Regions from separate parts of the Streptomyces sp. NPDC042371 genome, predicted to be linked through region 4. Evidence: riboswitches for the same ligand, from Rfam matches in the RefSeq annotation. Region 4 holds a riboswitch; each other region holds the start of a gene.
The links. Region 4 has a riboswitch for cyclic di-AMP ahead of AC068B_RS34265 (M23 family metallopeptidase). Riboswitches for the same ligand answer to the same signal wherever they lie in the genome.

Region 1 (3,644 bases), on a different contig from region 4:
AGGCCGCCGCCGGGCTTCTCGGCGGTGGTGACCGACGGCCGTCCTGGGCCGGACGGCGGTGGGGAGTCGGCCACCTGGTGGAGGACGCTAAACCTGGGCGTCACGGGTGAGTGACGGATTGTGCGCAACTGACAGAAGTGGGCGGAACGGCGACCCGCCGCGACCGTGTGCATCGCCGGGCTGCGGCGGCTTCGCACAGAGGTGTGACCGATGGCTCGTTTCCGACCTACCCGGCCGTGGGGCAGTGATATGGGGGCGCCTGCCGGGAGGGCCGGGGGCCCCGGCTAGGCTCCGGCCTCATGGACCTACTCATCCATCTCTTCGTCGGCCTGCACATCATCGGCATCGCCTCGCTCCTGGGCGGTTTCCTCACCCAGATGAAGCAGATGGGCCAGGGCACCGCCCGATTCAGCCCCGGGATGCTGCACGGTGCGCTGATCATGCTCCTCACCGGTGTGGTCCTCGTGGGCCTCAACCAGGCGGACGACAACACGGTCAACAACGTCAAGATCGGCATCAAGATGGCCGTCCTGATCGTGATTCTCGCGCTGGTCTACGTGAAGCGGGACGAGGAGAAGATCGACAAGAGCCTGTTCGGCGCGGTCGGCCTGCTGACCACGGCGAACATCTTCATCGCGGTGCTGTGGACCTGAGTTTTCCGCCTGCACGCGCGCGTGGAAGGGGTGCTCGGGAGAGCGGTTCTTTCCTGCGGGGCGCTTCGTCGTCAGGCGGGGCGCACCACGCTGTGGATCGGCATGTAGTAGATCGACTCGACGCGGACGTTCGCGCCCGGCTTCGGGGCGTGGATCATCTTGCCGTTGCCGATGTAGATCCCCACGTGACTGATGTCGTCGTAGAAGAACACCAGGTCACCCGGTTTGGCGTCGGCGGTCTTCACCGTCGTGCCGACCTTCACCTGGTCCCACGTGGTGCGCGGCAGGGAGATCCCCGCGGCCTTCCACGCGTCCTGGGTGAGCCCGGAGCAGTCGTAGGAGTCGGGGCCGGTGGCGCCCCAGACGTACGGCTTGCCGATCTGGGCCTCCGCGAAGGAGATGACCTTCGCGGCCTTGGTGGCGTAGCCGCCGTCCGGGCTCCCGGAGCCCGAACCGGAACCTGAGCCGGAACCGGAGCCCGAACCCGCGTCGGAACCGGAACCGGAGTCCTGGCCGCCGTCCCGCTCCTTCTCCCGCTGGGCCGCCTCCTCCGCCTTGCGCTTGCGCTCCGCCTCGGCGGCCTGCTCGCGCGCCAGCTTCTCGGCCTTGCGCTTGGCCTCCTGCTTCTTCTTCCGCTCGATCTCCGCGAGCCGCGCCTTCTCCTCGGCGGTCAGCTTCGAGAGCATCTCGCGCGCGTCGCCCAGCTTCTTCTGGACCGTCTGCTTGCTCGTCCTGAGGTCGTCCCGCGAGTCGGTCAGCGTCTTGAGGCTCTTCGCGGCCTTCGTGCGCTGCTTCGTCGCCGACGCCTGCTCCATCTGGTAGGCGTCGACCGCCTTCTTCTGGCGCGTGGTCAGCCGGTCCGCCAGATGGTTCTGGTCGAAGTAGCCCTGCGGATCGTTGGCGAGCATCATCGTCGCCGTCTCGGAGACGGCGCCGGTGCGGTACTGCGCCGCGGCGAAGGAGCCGAGCTCCTTGCGCGCGTCGTTCAGCTTGTCGGTGCGCTTGGCCACGTCGTCGAGCAGCCGGTCGACCTTCTTGCGCTGCTTATCGGTGTGCTCCTTGGCCGAGTTGTACTTCTGGGTGGCTACACCCGCCTGCTGGTAGAGCTCGTCGACCTTCTTCTGTACCTCTTCGAGGCTGGGCTTCGTCGGCGCGGAGGGCGCTGCCTGTGCGCTCTGCGACAGGAGGGCGACGGAGGTGAGGGCTGCCGTCGTGATGCCGAGGGCGGGGGCCGTGCGTAGGCCGGCCGTCCGGTTCCGCGGCTTGCGGTGCGACGCCAAGGAGGCGACTCCTTCCGTAGACCGCCTACCGGGTTAGCTGTCGGGTTCGGGCGGTTGGTTCGGAAGGCTGCCCTACAGTCCCGTACTTCGTACGGGACCGATTCACCCCAAGGTCTCGGTGGGTCCCCGGCTCCGACCATGTCGGACTCGGCGGAGGCCGCCCGTTCCCGGCGGGGTTCGCCGGTGGGGGGACGAGTGGCCCGTCGGGCACGCTAGCCAACTCGTGTGGCCCGTGTGAAGGTTGATGTTCGATATGCCCGATACATTTTCGTGACTTTACGAGACCCGAGACCTGAGCCCTGAGACACGGCCCGCGGCCCGCGGTGAGACACCATAGCGGAATGCGATCGTCCATGTGCGGGGAGTCAGGATCGCGGGGGTGTCCGGAACCCGCAGCGGGTTGTCAGTGGGGCCGCCTAGACTCGGGAGGCGATGAGCAGCCTCTTTGATGACAGCTTCCTGGCGGACCTGCAGCCCTCCCGGGCCACGGACGAAGCGCCCCCGCCGCCGCCCGAGGACAGCGCTCCGGAACCCATTCCGGACGACCTGTTCGACGGGAAGTTCGACGCGCCCATGACCCGGGATTCGCATTACCGCGACGGCGCCCCGCGCCCGGTCATCGACCCGGCGACGCTCCTGGACGGGCTGAACGAGAACCAGCGCGCGGCGGTCGTGCACGCAGGTTCCCCGCTGCTCATCGTCGCCGGTGCCGGATCCGGCAAGACCCGCGTGCTGACCCACCGCATCGCGCACCTGCTCGCCGAGCGCGGCGTGCACCCCGGCCAGATCCTCGCGATCACCTTCACGAACAAGGCCGCGGGCGAGATGAAGGAGCGGGTCGAGCAGCTCGTGGGCCCCCGGGCGAACGCGATGTGGGTGTCCACCTTCCACAGCGCCTGCGTCCGTATCCTCCGCCGTGAGTACAAGAAGCTGGGCTTCACGTCCTCCTTCTCGATCTACGACGCCGCCGACTCCAAGCGCCTCATGGCCCTGGTCTGCCGTGACCTGGACCTCGACCCGAAGAAGTTCCCGCCGAAGTCCTTCAGCGCCAAGATCTCGAACCTGAAGAACGAGCTGATCGACGAAGAGGACTTCGCAGGTCAGGCCGCCGACGGCTTCGAGAAGACCCTCGCCCAGGCCTACGCGATGTACCAGTCGCGCCTCCGCGAGGCGAACGCGATGGACTTCGACGACCTGATCATGACGACGGTCCATCTGCTGCGCGCCTTCCCGGACGTCGCCGAGCACTACAGGCGCCGCTTCCGGCACGTCATGGTCGATGAGTACCAGGACACCAACCACGCCCAGTACGCACTGGTGCGCGAGCTGGTCGGGCCCTCCGGAGGCGAGGGGGACGACCCCGCCGAGCTCTGCGTGGTGGGCGACGCCGACCAGTCGATCTACGCCTTCCGTGGCGCCACCATCCGCAACATCCTCCAGTTCGAGGAGGACTACGCGGACGCGACGACGATCCTCCTGGAGCAGAACTACCGCTCCACGCAGACGATCCTGACCGCCGCGAACGCGGTCATCGAGCGGAACGAGAGCCGCCGCCCCAAGAACCTGTGGACCAACCAGGGCGCGGGCGCACGCATCACCGGATACGTCGCCGACACCGAGCACGACGAGGCCCAGTTCGTCGCCGACGAGATCGACCGCCTCACCGACGCGGGCGACGCCAAGTCCGGCGACGTGGCGATCTTCTACCGGA
Region 2 (3,644 bases), on a different contig from region 4:
CCACCATCATGGCGCGGGCCTTCAACGAGGGCACCGACAAGCACTCCGCGGAGGAGTTCGCCGCCGAGCTCGACCGCTGCGGCGCGACCCTCGACGCGCACGCCGACCACCCGGGCGTGCGGGTCTCGCTCGAGGTCCCGGTCTCCCGGCTCCCGAAGGCACTCGGCCTGCTCGCCGACGCCCTGCGGGCCCCCGCCTTCGCGGACAGCGAGATCGAACGGCTCGTACGCAACCGCCTGGACGAGATCCCGCACGAGGCCGCCAACCCGGCGCGCCGCGCCGCCAAGGAGCTCTCCAGGCAGCTCTTCCCGCCGACCGCGCGCATGTCGCGCCCGCGTCAGGGCACCGAGGAGACGGTCACCGCCATCGACTCGGCGGCGGTGCGTGCCTTCTACGAGAAGTTCGTCCGCCCCGCCACGGCCACCCTGGTCGTCGTCGGCGACCTGGTGGGCACCGACCTGGACGCCGTCCTCGCCGACACCGTCGGCGCCTGGACCGGCTCCGCGGGCGAGTCGCGCCCCGTGCCGCCGGTGATCGCCGACGACCGCGGCCGCGTCGTCATCGTGGACCGCCCCGGAGCGGTCCAGACACAGCTGCTGATCGGCCGCGTCGGCGCCGACCGGCACGACCGCGTGTGGCCCGCCCAGGTGCTCGGCACGTACTGCCTGGGCGGCACCCTCACCTCCCGCCTGGACCGTGTCCTGCGCGAGGAGAAGGGATACACCTACGGCGTACGGGCGTTCGGCCAGGTGCTCCGCTCCGCCCCGGACGGGACGGGCGCCGCGATGCTCGCCATCAGCGGCTCCGTGGACACCCCGAACACGGGCCCGGCGCTGGACGACCTCTGGAAGGTGCTGCGCACCCTCGCCGCGGAGGGGCTCACCGACGCCGAGCGCGACGTCGCCGTGCAGAACCTGGTGGGCGTGGCCCCGCTCAAGTACGAGATGGCCGCCTCCGTGGCGGCGACGCTCGCCGACCAGGTCGAGCAGAACCTGCCGGACGACTTCCAGGCGCAGCTGTACCGACAGCTGGCCGCCACCGGCACCGTGGAGGCCACTGCGGCCGTCGTGAACGCCTTCCCGGAGGACCGCCTGGTGACGGTCCTCGTCGGGGACGCCGCGCAGATCGAGGAGCCCGTCAGGGCGCTCGGGATCGGCGAAGTGAGCGTGGTCACCGGCTGAGTGACGGTCGGCGTCGGCGCTGAGCCACAGTCAGGACGCAAGTTGGGACGTATCGGGACCCTGGTGACCCTTTCGGTCGCCAGGGTCCTCATATGTCCGGATTGGTATGGAGGTTGCCTGTCTGCCGTGTGGCGTGCGCTACAAAAGGCGCGTTCTGTTTGTCGATCGAAAGATGCCCCGCTTAGCGTCGACCCGGCTGTTCGTCGCGCAGTACGCCGCATCCGCGGCACCGGACAGTCATCGCCGAGTCCCCGTACGGCGCGAGCCAGGGGAGCCGGGGACCCACATGTCCCCTGGGGTGAATCGGGCACCTTGCCGCGAGGTGAGGGACCCGTAGGAGACCTTCCTGCTCCGAACCCGTCAGCTAACCCGGTAGGCGAGAGGGAAGGAAAGGAACACCCGCCACATGGCGTTCACCCGTGCCACCGGGAAGCACCGTCGTCCGAGTCGCCTCACGCGGACCACCGCGAACGTCGCAGGTGTCGCGGCGCTCACCACCACCGGTGTCATCGGAGGCCTTGCCGCCCCCGCGCTCGCCGCCGCCGACGAAGCGGCCGTGGAGCACACTGGTCTCACCCAGGCGATATCCGTCGGCGACTCGCTCGCCGAGAGCGTCGACGCGCAGGCCGCCGCGCAGCGCCAGGCCGCCGACGACGCCGCTGCCGCCAAGAAGGCCGAAGAGGCCGCCAAGAAGAAGGCCGCCGAGGAGAAGCGCAAGGCCGAGGCGGAGGCCAAGGCGAAGGCCAAGAAGGAGCACGAGGCCAAGGAGCGTGCCGCCCGCGAGGCCGAGCGCAAGCGCCTGAACACCTACGTCTCCCCGGTCTCCGGCTCGTACGTCTCCACGGGCTACCAGACCGGCGGCGCCATGTGGTCCTCCGGCAGCCACACCGGTGTCGACTTCCACGCCGCGTCCGGCACCGCCGTCCACGCGGTCGGCTCCGGCACCGTCGTCGAGGCGGGCTGGGGTGGTGCCTACGGCAACAACGTGGTCATCAAGATGAACGACGGCACGTACACCCAGTACGGCCACATGTCGTCCCTCGGCGTCACCGTCGGCCAGACGGTCACCCCGGGCCAGCAGATCGGTCTCTCCGGGTCCACCGGCAACTCCAGTGGCCCGCACCTCCACTTCGAGGCCCGCTCCGGCGAGGAGTACGGCTCCGACATCGACCCGGTCTCGTACCTGCGCTCGCACGGCGTCAAGGTCTGATCCGAAGCGGACGGCCGACGCGGTCGCCCCACGCGGACGGCCCCGCAGCACTTCACCGAAAGCCCCGGCTCCTCCCGAGCCGGGGCTTTCGGCGTTCCCCGGCCATCGTCCCCTGCCGCCCGTTCTTGGCCAAAAGATATCCATGGATTTCTGTCCGCCGTCGGAAATTCCGGCGCTCTGCAATAGAGTCACGGAACGAGCGTCGGTCGACCGCGTGTCGCGGGGATTAAGGCGGAGGTCCGGTCATGCGCGTTCCCGCGCACTCGGTATGCACGGCCATTCGGGACGACATAGTCGCCGGTGTATATGAAAGGGGCGGCAGACTCACCGAGGAACTCCTCGCGCGGCGCTACGGAGTCTCCCGCGTCCCCGTGCGCGAGGCCCTGCGCACGCTGGAGGCCGAGGGCTTCGTCGTCACCCGCAGGCATGCGGGCGCATGCGTCGCCGAGCCGACGGAACAGGAGGCCGCGGACCTCCTGGAGGTCCGGACGCTGCTGGAGCCGCTCGCCGCGGCACGCGCCGCGCAGCGCCGCACGGACGCACACCTGAAGGTCCTGCGCGGACTCGTCAGGCTGGGCCAGCAGCGCTCCAGGAGCGGCCGCGGGGAGGATCTGCGCTCGCTGGGCGGCTGGTTCCACGAGACGCTCGCCCAGGCGTCCGGCAGCCCCGGCCTCACGGCGCTGCTCACCCCGCTCCGGCACAAGATCGCCTGGATGTACGTCGTCGATACCCCGGCGACGCCGGACGAGTCCTGGTCCGAGCACGCGGCGATCGCCGACGCGGTCGCCCGCCGGGACGCGGAACGGGCGAGGGCGCTCACCGCGGCACACGTCGAACGGGCCCGCGCGGCCCACCGATTGCGGCCCGCGCGCCGGGGCGGCCGCGTGAGGGATTCGCAACATGCCGTAAACACGGTGAGTCTCCGGAATTAACGGAGGCGCCGTATACAAAGAGGAGCCGTAAGAAGAGTCGTCGCGCGATCAATTCGCGGCAATTTCATACGGCCCCACGGCGTTCATGAAAACGGTGTGCATGAAAAATCAAGCGCATACGTCAATGGGGTCACCCGGAATTCCGGGTGACCCCATTGACGTAATGCGAGGAACGTGTCCTAGACCGTCTCCGGAAGCTCCTCGAGCCCCTCGGCGACCAGCTTCGCCAGACGGTCGAGGGCGGCGTCGGCACCCTCGGCGTCGGAGGCGAGCACGATCTCTTCGCCGCCCTGGGCGCCCAGGCCGAGCACCGCGAGCATC
Region 3 (3,644 bases), on a different contig from region 4:
GCAGGGGCTCAGCGCACCGTCCAGATCCAGCCCAGCGGCGCGAGGCCCAGGGTGCGGGCCACCGAGCGGGAGGCGTGGTTGTCGGCCGTGGTGCTGTAGAAGAGCACCTGCTTGTCGTGGTGCGCGCGGCGGGACCAGGCGGCGACCGCGGCCGGGGCGAGGCCGCGACCCCGGAAGTCCGCCCGGGTCCAGATTCCCGCCTCCGCCGCGCGGGTGTTGGCGGCCGGGGTGTGACAGATCGACACGGGCGAACCGTCGCGCACGGCCATCGCCCACTCCCCCGCCGCACCGGAGATCAGCTCCGCCCACTCGCCGGGCTGCCAGTTGCCCGGGCGGGTCAACTCCCCTGCGGCTGCGCGCCCTTCCGCATCGGAGAGCAGAAGCGGAAGCGGCGACGGAAAGTCCTCGCTGAGCCGCTCGGGGAAGGTGAAGCTGGGGCCTCCCCGAAGCGAGGCCCGGTCGCCCTCGGCCGCACACGCGTCGGCGATCCGCACGAGGACATCCGGCGGCTCCCCCGGCGCGTACGCCTGCTCCATGTCACCAAGATCACCGAATCCGTCGGCGGCACGCAGGACGTCAGGGCCCTCCGCACCCAGCGCCAGCACGCGCGCCCCCGGCGACCAGGCCACCACCGCCCGCACCGACGGGTCGGCCACCCTCAGCGCGCCGTCGCCCTCGCCCGGCCCGAGGCCGTGGATGACGTCCACTTCGAGGGCCAGTAACTCTCGCTCGCCGCTGCTCCGTTCCATGCCTCGGAGAGGGTACGCGGCGCCCCGGACGAGAACCCATCCCGGCTCCACCCCCCTGACGGAACGTACGTCCTGTACATTTTTTACAGAGACCGGGCCGCTCAGCGACCGGAGGAAGAGAGGCGTGCCATGAATCGTCCGTCTGCCCGTTACGTCCTGCCCGAGTTCACCGAACGCACCACGTCGGGGACGCGGACCATGGATCCGTACTCCAAGCTCCTCGAAGAGCGGATCGTCTTCCTCGGCACCTCCATCGACGCCACCTCGGCGAACGACGTGATGGCCCAGTTCATGCACCTCGAACACCAGGCGCCGGACCGCGACATCTCGCTGTACATCAACTCCCCCGGCGGCTCGTTCAGCGCGATGACCGCGATCTACGACACGATGCAGTTCGTCAGCTGTGACGTGGAGACGACCTGCCTGGGCCAGGCCGCGTCGACGGCCGCCGTCCTGCTCGCCGCGGGCACGCCAGGCAAGCGGTTCGCGCTGCCCGGCGCGCGCGTCCTGATCCACCAGCCCGCCATCGGCGAACCGGTCCGGGGCCAGGCCTCGGACCTCGCGATCCAGGCCGACGAACTGCTGCGCACGCGGCGCCTCCTGGAGGAGCTGCTCGCGCGCCACACCGGGCAGAGCCAGGAGCGGATCACCGCGGACATCGAGCGGGACAAGATCCTCGACGCCCCGGCCGCCCTGGCGTACGGACTCGTGGACCGGATCATTCCGAGCCGCAAGACCTCGCTCGCCGCCCGGGACCCGAGGTGACCCGCCGATGCTGCCGCCCGAACTGCCGCCGCTGCCTGCGCTGACCCGCGCCGAGGCGGAGCTGATCGACCGCTATCTCGAAGTCGTCGACCTGCTCGGCCGGATCAATCCGGCCCGCGCCGAGCACACCTACGGCGGACTCCGCGCCGCCCAGGCCCTCGTCGGCCGGGCGAGTGCCCTGCGGGACGCGCTCGCCCTCATGCACCAGCGCGGTGAGAGCGAAGTGCACGCGCAGACCCTCGCCCAGGCTCTGCGCGTCCTCGACGGCGAGCGGCGGGCCGGGCGGATCACCGTGCCGCCCCCGCAGGGCGGCTGAGCCCCCGCCGACCCGCCCCGCCCCGGACACCGTGACGTCCGGGGCCACTTCGAAACGGACCAGTCGGGCTACCTCGGACGGCGTAGGAAGAGGTCGTCGTCCGCACCGACGAAAGTTGCGTCGAGCGAGTACAGCACCGGCGGAATTGCGCATTCCGGTGCTGGTCGAACCGTCGTCGGACCACGTGCCAACGCGACGATTTCGGCAGTGTCCACCTGAACAGGTCAGTCGTGAGGAGCCTCACAAAACGCCGTTTCGGCTCGGTTTTTTGGCCCATGTCGGGTCAAGATCCCTTCCGACGACAAGCCCCCGCCACCGCGGCGGGGCGGTCCGGGCGGACGCCGAGTCCTGCCGCCACCCGGATGACCGGTCGACATCTGTGCAACGGCAGGAGTGGAGGACCCAGGCACGACGGGCCCGTCCGGACAGTCCGGACGACGCCCTTGGGGTGAAGCCGCAGAGCACGACGCGGCCGGGCATCTTCGCCTGCCCGAACCCGACAGGTCATCTTTCACAGGCGGCTGACGAAGGGTTGCGCATGACTGCGCTGAATCATGTTCCGTCGCTGCTCAGCAGGACCGGTGCCGCATCGGTCCTCACGCTCGCCGTCGTAGGCGGCACCGTCCTGGCCCCCGGGCTCGCGTCGGAGGCCCAGGCGGCCACTCACGGGACGAAGGCGCTCAAGATCGCGGCGTCCAAGAAGGGCTCCCCGTACGGCTACGGGTCGGCAGGGCCCAACCGGTTCGACTGCTCGGGCCTGACTCTCTACTCGTTCAAGAAGACGGGCAAGAAGCTGCCGCGCACCGCCGCCGCGCAGTACAACAAGACCAAGCACGTCTCCAGGTCCCAGCGGACCCGCGGCGACCTGGTGTTCTTCCACTCCGGTCGGAACGTGTACCACGTCGGGATCTACGCGGGTAACAACCGCATCTGGCACGCCCCCAAGAGGGGGACCGTGGTCCGCCTGGAGAAGATCTGGACCAAGAGCGTCTGGTACGGCAGGGTCCGCTGACCCACCGCGCCCGCTCCGGCGCGCTCCCCGCACGGTCAGGTGCCGATGCTTGGAGCGCGCCCGCGGGGATACCCGTGCGGGATGTCCGACGACTATGCCTGCACGGCCCGCAACGAAACACCGTTGGAGCGCGCCGACCGCAACTTCGCGGAGCTGCTCCAGGAGCTGAGAGTGACGCAGACGGGCGTCCAGATCCTCTTCGCCTTCCTGCTCACCCTCGCCTTCAGCCCGCGATTTCCCTCGCTCGACGCGGTGCAGCGCGCCACCTACGTCACGACGCTGCTGCTCGCGGTGCTCGCGGCGGCGCTGTTCACGGCGCCCGCCGCGTTGCACCGCTCGCTGTTCCAGCAGCGGGCCAAGCCGCTCATCGTGCGGGTGTCGTCCCGGCTCGCCGGGGTCGGCCTGGGCGTTCTGGTGCTGACGCTCGCCGGTTCGGTGCTGCTCGTCGTCGATGTGACGTCGGGTCGGACCGAAGGCCTCCTGGCGGGCGCGGGCACGCTGCTGATGTGCGTCGGGCTGTGGGGCGTACTGCCGCGGCTCGCGCGGCGCCCGCTGGCGCGTGTCGAAGCGGCGCTCGACGAGGAGCCCGACGCCAGGCCGTCAGGGGCCCGTGGCGGAGCACCGCGTCCCCAGCGCAGAGAACGGCACCGCTGACGGTGTCCATCCCGACGACCCGGCCGGGGCACACCCCGGTCAGTGCGTGGCGTCACGGTCCTTGCGCTGGACCGGAGCGCGCCACGGCAGCGCGATCCACACGGTCTTGCCCCCCTCGTCGGTGGGACTGACCGAGAGCCTGCCGCCG
Region 4 (3,644 bases):
GGGCTCTCCCAGGAGACCTGCCGCAACTTCAAGCACGCCAGCTACTCGCTCGCCGCCACCTCGCACATGGCGGAGACCGCCTGGCACCAGGGCGTCGACCTGTACGGGGAGGTCAGGGACCGGCTGCGGGCCGCCTTCGAGTTCCACTCCAAGTACCAGCTGGGCGCGAAGGCGCCGGAGTGGCTGTGCGGCGGCAAGGTGGAGCGCGACATGGGGCCCGACACGGAGGTCGGCCTGAACCATCTGCGGGGGCGGCTGAAGCTGGAGATGCCGCAGACCGAGAAGTACACGGAGCAGCGGCGGCCCGAGGGGACCGACGGCCTCTTCGTGGCCTGGGAGACCCTCACGCACGCGGGCAGCGCCTAAGTGGTTCGACGCACCCCTTCGGATGGCGTAGAGTTGTGTTCATCGCCGCGGGGTGGAGCAGCTCGGTAGCTCGCTGGGCTCATAACCCAGAGGTCGCAGGTTCAAATCCTGTCCCCGCTACTGATGACCGATGGCCCGGAACCATGATTCATGGTTCCGGGCCATCGGCGTTTTCCGCCCGGATCCTCCCGCCCGGACCGCTCGCCGCTCACCCGGTCGGCCCACACCAGGTCGCACCCGCCCGCCGCTGCGGGAACCCTGAATGCAGCGCGGTGATGGGTGCGGATTCGGCGGGAGACAAGCGGTGGGGCAGCGAGGAGGACCCGACGAGAGCGGGGCCAGGGGGGCCAGTGGGGCCACCGGGCCCGAGCGGGCCTTCGTCCGCTCCCTGCCGCTCCTGCTCCTCGTCGTCGGTGCCGTGTACGACGCGGTGACCCCCGCGGAGTTCACCGCGGCCCCCCTCTTCACGGCCGCCCCGCTGATCGCCGCCCCCTTCTACTCACGGCTCAACACCGTCCTGACCGGCGCGGCGGCCACCTGCGCCGTCCTCCTCCTGCACTACAGCAGCGCCGTCAACAGCCATGTCGAGGCCGTCACCGAGGTGGTCACCGTGGTGACCGTCGCCGGTCTCGCGATCGTCATCAACCGCGTCGTGCGCCGCAGCAACGACCGGCTCGCCATCGCCCGCTCCATCTCGGAAGCCACCCAGCGCGCCGTGCTGCCCACGCCGGACCCGCGCATCGGCGGGCTCGACATCGCGGCGCGGTACGAGGCCGCGCAGGCCGACGCGTTCATCGGGGGCGATCTGTACGCGGTGCAGGACACCCCGCACGGCGTACGGCTCATCGTCGGCGACGTACGGGGCAAGGGCATGGGCGCGGTCGCGGCCGTCGCCGTCGTCATCGGCGCCTTCCGGGAGGCCGCCGAGCAGGAGGCCACCCTGGAGGCGGTCGCGCAGCGCCTGGAGCGGGCGCTCGCGCGCGAGGGCACCCGGCGCGACGGGCTCGACGCGTTCGAGGGGTTCACGACCGCCGTCCTCGCCGAGATCCGGCACGGCGAGGGCTCCGTGCGGCTCATCAACCGCGGGCACCCGCCGCCGCTGCTGCTGCGCGGCGACGGGCGGCTCTGCGTCCTGTCGGCGACCGAACCCGCGCTGCCGCTCGGCATGGGCGATCTGGGGGCCTGGCCGGACCGTGCGGACGAGACGGAGCTGCCGCCCGGCGCGCTGCTGCTCTTCTACACGGACGGCCTCTCGGAGGCGCGGGACGCGGCGGGGGAGTTCTACGATCCCGCGACCCGGCTCGGCGGGCGGATCTTCCCGGGCCGCGGCGGCCCGCACGCGCTCCTCGCCGCGCTCGCGGGGGAGGTGCGGCGGCACACCGGGGGCGGGATGACGGACGACATGGCGCTGCTCGCGGTGCGGCGACCCGCTGCCGGGGATCCGGACGTCACGACCGACGTTACGGCCGGTAACTGAAGTGCACCGCTCCGCATAACATCTGACGCACTGTCAAGGGAATGTGAAGCTCCGGTGTTTAAAGAGATGGGGTCAACTCGCCCCGTTCCGCACCCTCGTGTCCCGGTACGTACAGCCGATGAGCGTTAACGATCAACCGGAACGGCTTGGAATACCGACCCGCTGTCTATTAACGTTCGATAACGCAGCGCGGTCGTCCCAGCCGTCACTCGAGTCGGCTCCGCGCGCACGCGCCTAATCCCGAAAGGGAGCCGGGGAACCACCAACATGGGGTGAATCGGGCAGCTGTGCATCCGTGCCAGATGCTCGTAGGAGACCTTCCTGCTCCGAACCCGTCAGCTAACCCGGTAGGCGAGAAGGAAGGAAAGGAGTGCGCCCCAGTGGCGTCCAACCGGCCTGCCCCCCAAGCCGTGTACGTACCGAATGACGACGACTTCGGCTCGTACGACGAGGGCTCCTTCGAAGAGTGGAACCCCACCGAGGAGTCCGTCCGTCCCGTCCGCGGCAGGCACCGTGTGCACAAGAAGAGCGGCGGCGGGCTCGCCCGCAGCTCCACCGTGCTCGGCGTGGGCGTCATCGCCGCCGTCGGCGCGGGCGGCATCGCCACCGCGCAGGACGGCAAGCCGCCGGTCTCCATATCGATGCCCGACCTCGGCGTCGTCACGGACTCGCTGCCCGAGGCCAAGTCCCTTCCTGGCGTGGGTTCCCTGATATCCGGCGACGACACGTCGGACGCCACGACCACCGCGGCCGCCGCGGCCCCGCTCACCGCCGCCGGTGTCAGCGCCGCCGACGCCGAGCAGGGCAACACCCATGCGGGCGAGGCCCTGCGCGCCCGCATCATGCAGCAGGCCGAGAACCAGCAGGACCAGGCGGACACCGCCGTGCGGACCGCCGCCGAGGACGCCGCCGCCAAGAAGGCGGGCGAAGAGGCGGACGCCCAGCGCAAGGCCGCCGAGAAGGAAGCGGACGCCAAGGCGGCCGCCAAGAAGAAGAAGGAGGAGGAGGCCCGGAAGGCCAAGGCCGAGGCCGCGCGCCTGGCCAAGCTCGCCAAGAGCTACGTCATCCCCACCTCCTCGTACACCCTCACCTCGCACTTCGGTGACGCCGGATCCATGTGGTCCTCCGGCCACCACACCGGCCTTGACTTCGCGGCGCCCACGGGCACCCCGCTCAAGGCCGTGCACACCGGCACCGTCAAGGAGGCCGGTTGGGCGGGTGCGTACGGCTACCGCACCGTGCTCGAACTCGAGGACGGCACGGAGATCTGGTACTGCCACCAGTCCTCGCTCAACGTCAGCGCGGGCCAGAAGGTCTCCACGGGCGACGTCATCGGCCGCGTCGGCGCGACCGGCAACGTCACGGGCCCGCACCTCCACATGGAGGTCCACACGGCCGACGGCACCGGCATCGACCCGCTCGGCTGGCTGCAGGGCAAGGGCCTCAACCCCTGATTCCTCACCCCCGATTCCGGTGTGCCCTGCACGGAATTCCGTCCGGGGCGGGGGCGTTGAGGAGCGTATGACTCCTCTTCGCCCACTCGGCTCATCCGACCTCGAAGTCTTCCCGCTCTCCCTGGGCGGCAACGTCTTCGGCTGGACCGCGGACCGGGCGGCGTCCTTCGCCGTCCTCGACGCCTACACCGCGGCGGGCGGCAACTTCATCGACACCGCCGACGCGTACACGGCCTGGGTGGACGGCAACAAGGGCGGCGAGTCCGAGACCCTCATCGGCGAGTGGCTGGCCGAGCGAGGCAACCGCTCCGACGTCGTCGTGGCCACCAAGGTCGGCGCCCACCCCG

Region 1: it holds a riboswitch for cyclic di-AMP, as region 4 does, so the genes downstream of both, AC068B_RS08755 (C40 family peptidase) here and AC068B_RS34265 (M23 family metallopeptidase) in region 4, are expected to answer to the same signal.
Region 2: it holds a riboswitch for cyclic di-AMP, as region 4 does, so the genes downstream of both, AC068B_RS10330 (M23 family metallopeptidase) here and AC068B_RS34265 (M23 family metallopeptidase) in region 4, are expected to answer to the same signal.
Region 3: it holds a riboswitch for cyclic di-AMP, as region 4 does, so the genes downstream of both, AC068B_RS27190 (C40 family peptidase) here and AC068B_RS34265 (M23 family metallopeptidase) in region 4, are expected to answer to the same signal.

Annotation. Positions count from the first base shown of each region.
Region 1 is NZ_JBWKAP010000002.1:661,606-665,249, reverse strand. Features, by position in the region: gene AC068B_RS08765 (hypothetical protein) at 1-104, opposite strand, end outside; gene AC068B_RS08760 (hypothetical protein) at 300-653, shown strand; gene AC068B_RS08755 (C40 family peptidase) at 725-1,933, opposite strand; cyclic di-AMP (ydaO/yuaA leader) riboswitch at 1,941-2,096, opposite strand; gene AC068B_RS08750 (ATP-dependent DNA helicase) at 2,366-3,644, shown strand, end outside.
Region 2 is NZ_JBWKAP010000003.1:153,935-157,578, forward strand. Features, by position in the region: gene AC068B_RS10325 (M16 family metallopeptidase) at 1-1,181, shown strand, start outside; cyclic di-AMP (ydaO/yuaA leader) riboswitch at 1,413-1,575, shown strand; gene AC068B_RS10330 (M23 family metallopeptidase) at 1,588-2,391, shown strand; gene AC068B_RS10335 (GntR family transcriptional regulator) at 2,637-3,323, shown strand; gene AC068B_RS10340 (HPr family phosphocarrier protein) at 3,503-3,644, opposite strand, start outside.
Region 3 is NZ_JBWKAP010000009.1:115,818-119,461, reverse strand. Features, by position in the region: gene AC068B_RS27205 (GNAT family N-acetyltransferase) at 9-749, opposite strand; gene AC068B_RS27200 (ATP-dependent Clp protease proteolytic subunit) at 879-1,514, shown strand; gene AC068B_RS27195 (hypothetical protein) at 1,522-1,830, shown strand; cyclic di-AMP (ydaO/yuaA leader) riboswitch at 2,189-2,365, shown strand; gene AC068B_RS27190 (C40 family peptidase) at 2,369-2,842, shown strand; gene AC068B_RS27185 (DUF6328 family protein) at 2,924-3,496, shown strand; gene AC068B_RS27180 (ATP-binding protein) at 3,536-3,644, opposite strand, start outside.
Region 4 is NZ_JBWKAP010000015.1:21,883-25,526, reverse strand. Features, by position in the region: gene AC068B_RS34280 (alginate lyase family protein) at 1-366, shown strand, start outside; tRNA gene AC068B_RS34275 (tRNA-Met) at 413-486, shown strand; gene AC068B_RS34270 (PP2C family protein-serine/threonine phosphatase) at 629-1,843, shown strand; cyclic di-AMP (ydaO/yuaA leader) riboswitch at 2,065-2,212, shown strand; gene AC068B_RS34265 (M23 family metallopeptidase) at 2,224-3,297, shown strand; gene AC068B_RS34260 (aldo/keto reductase) at 3,365-3,644, shown strand, end outside.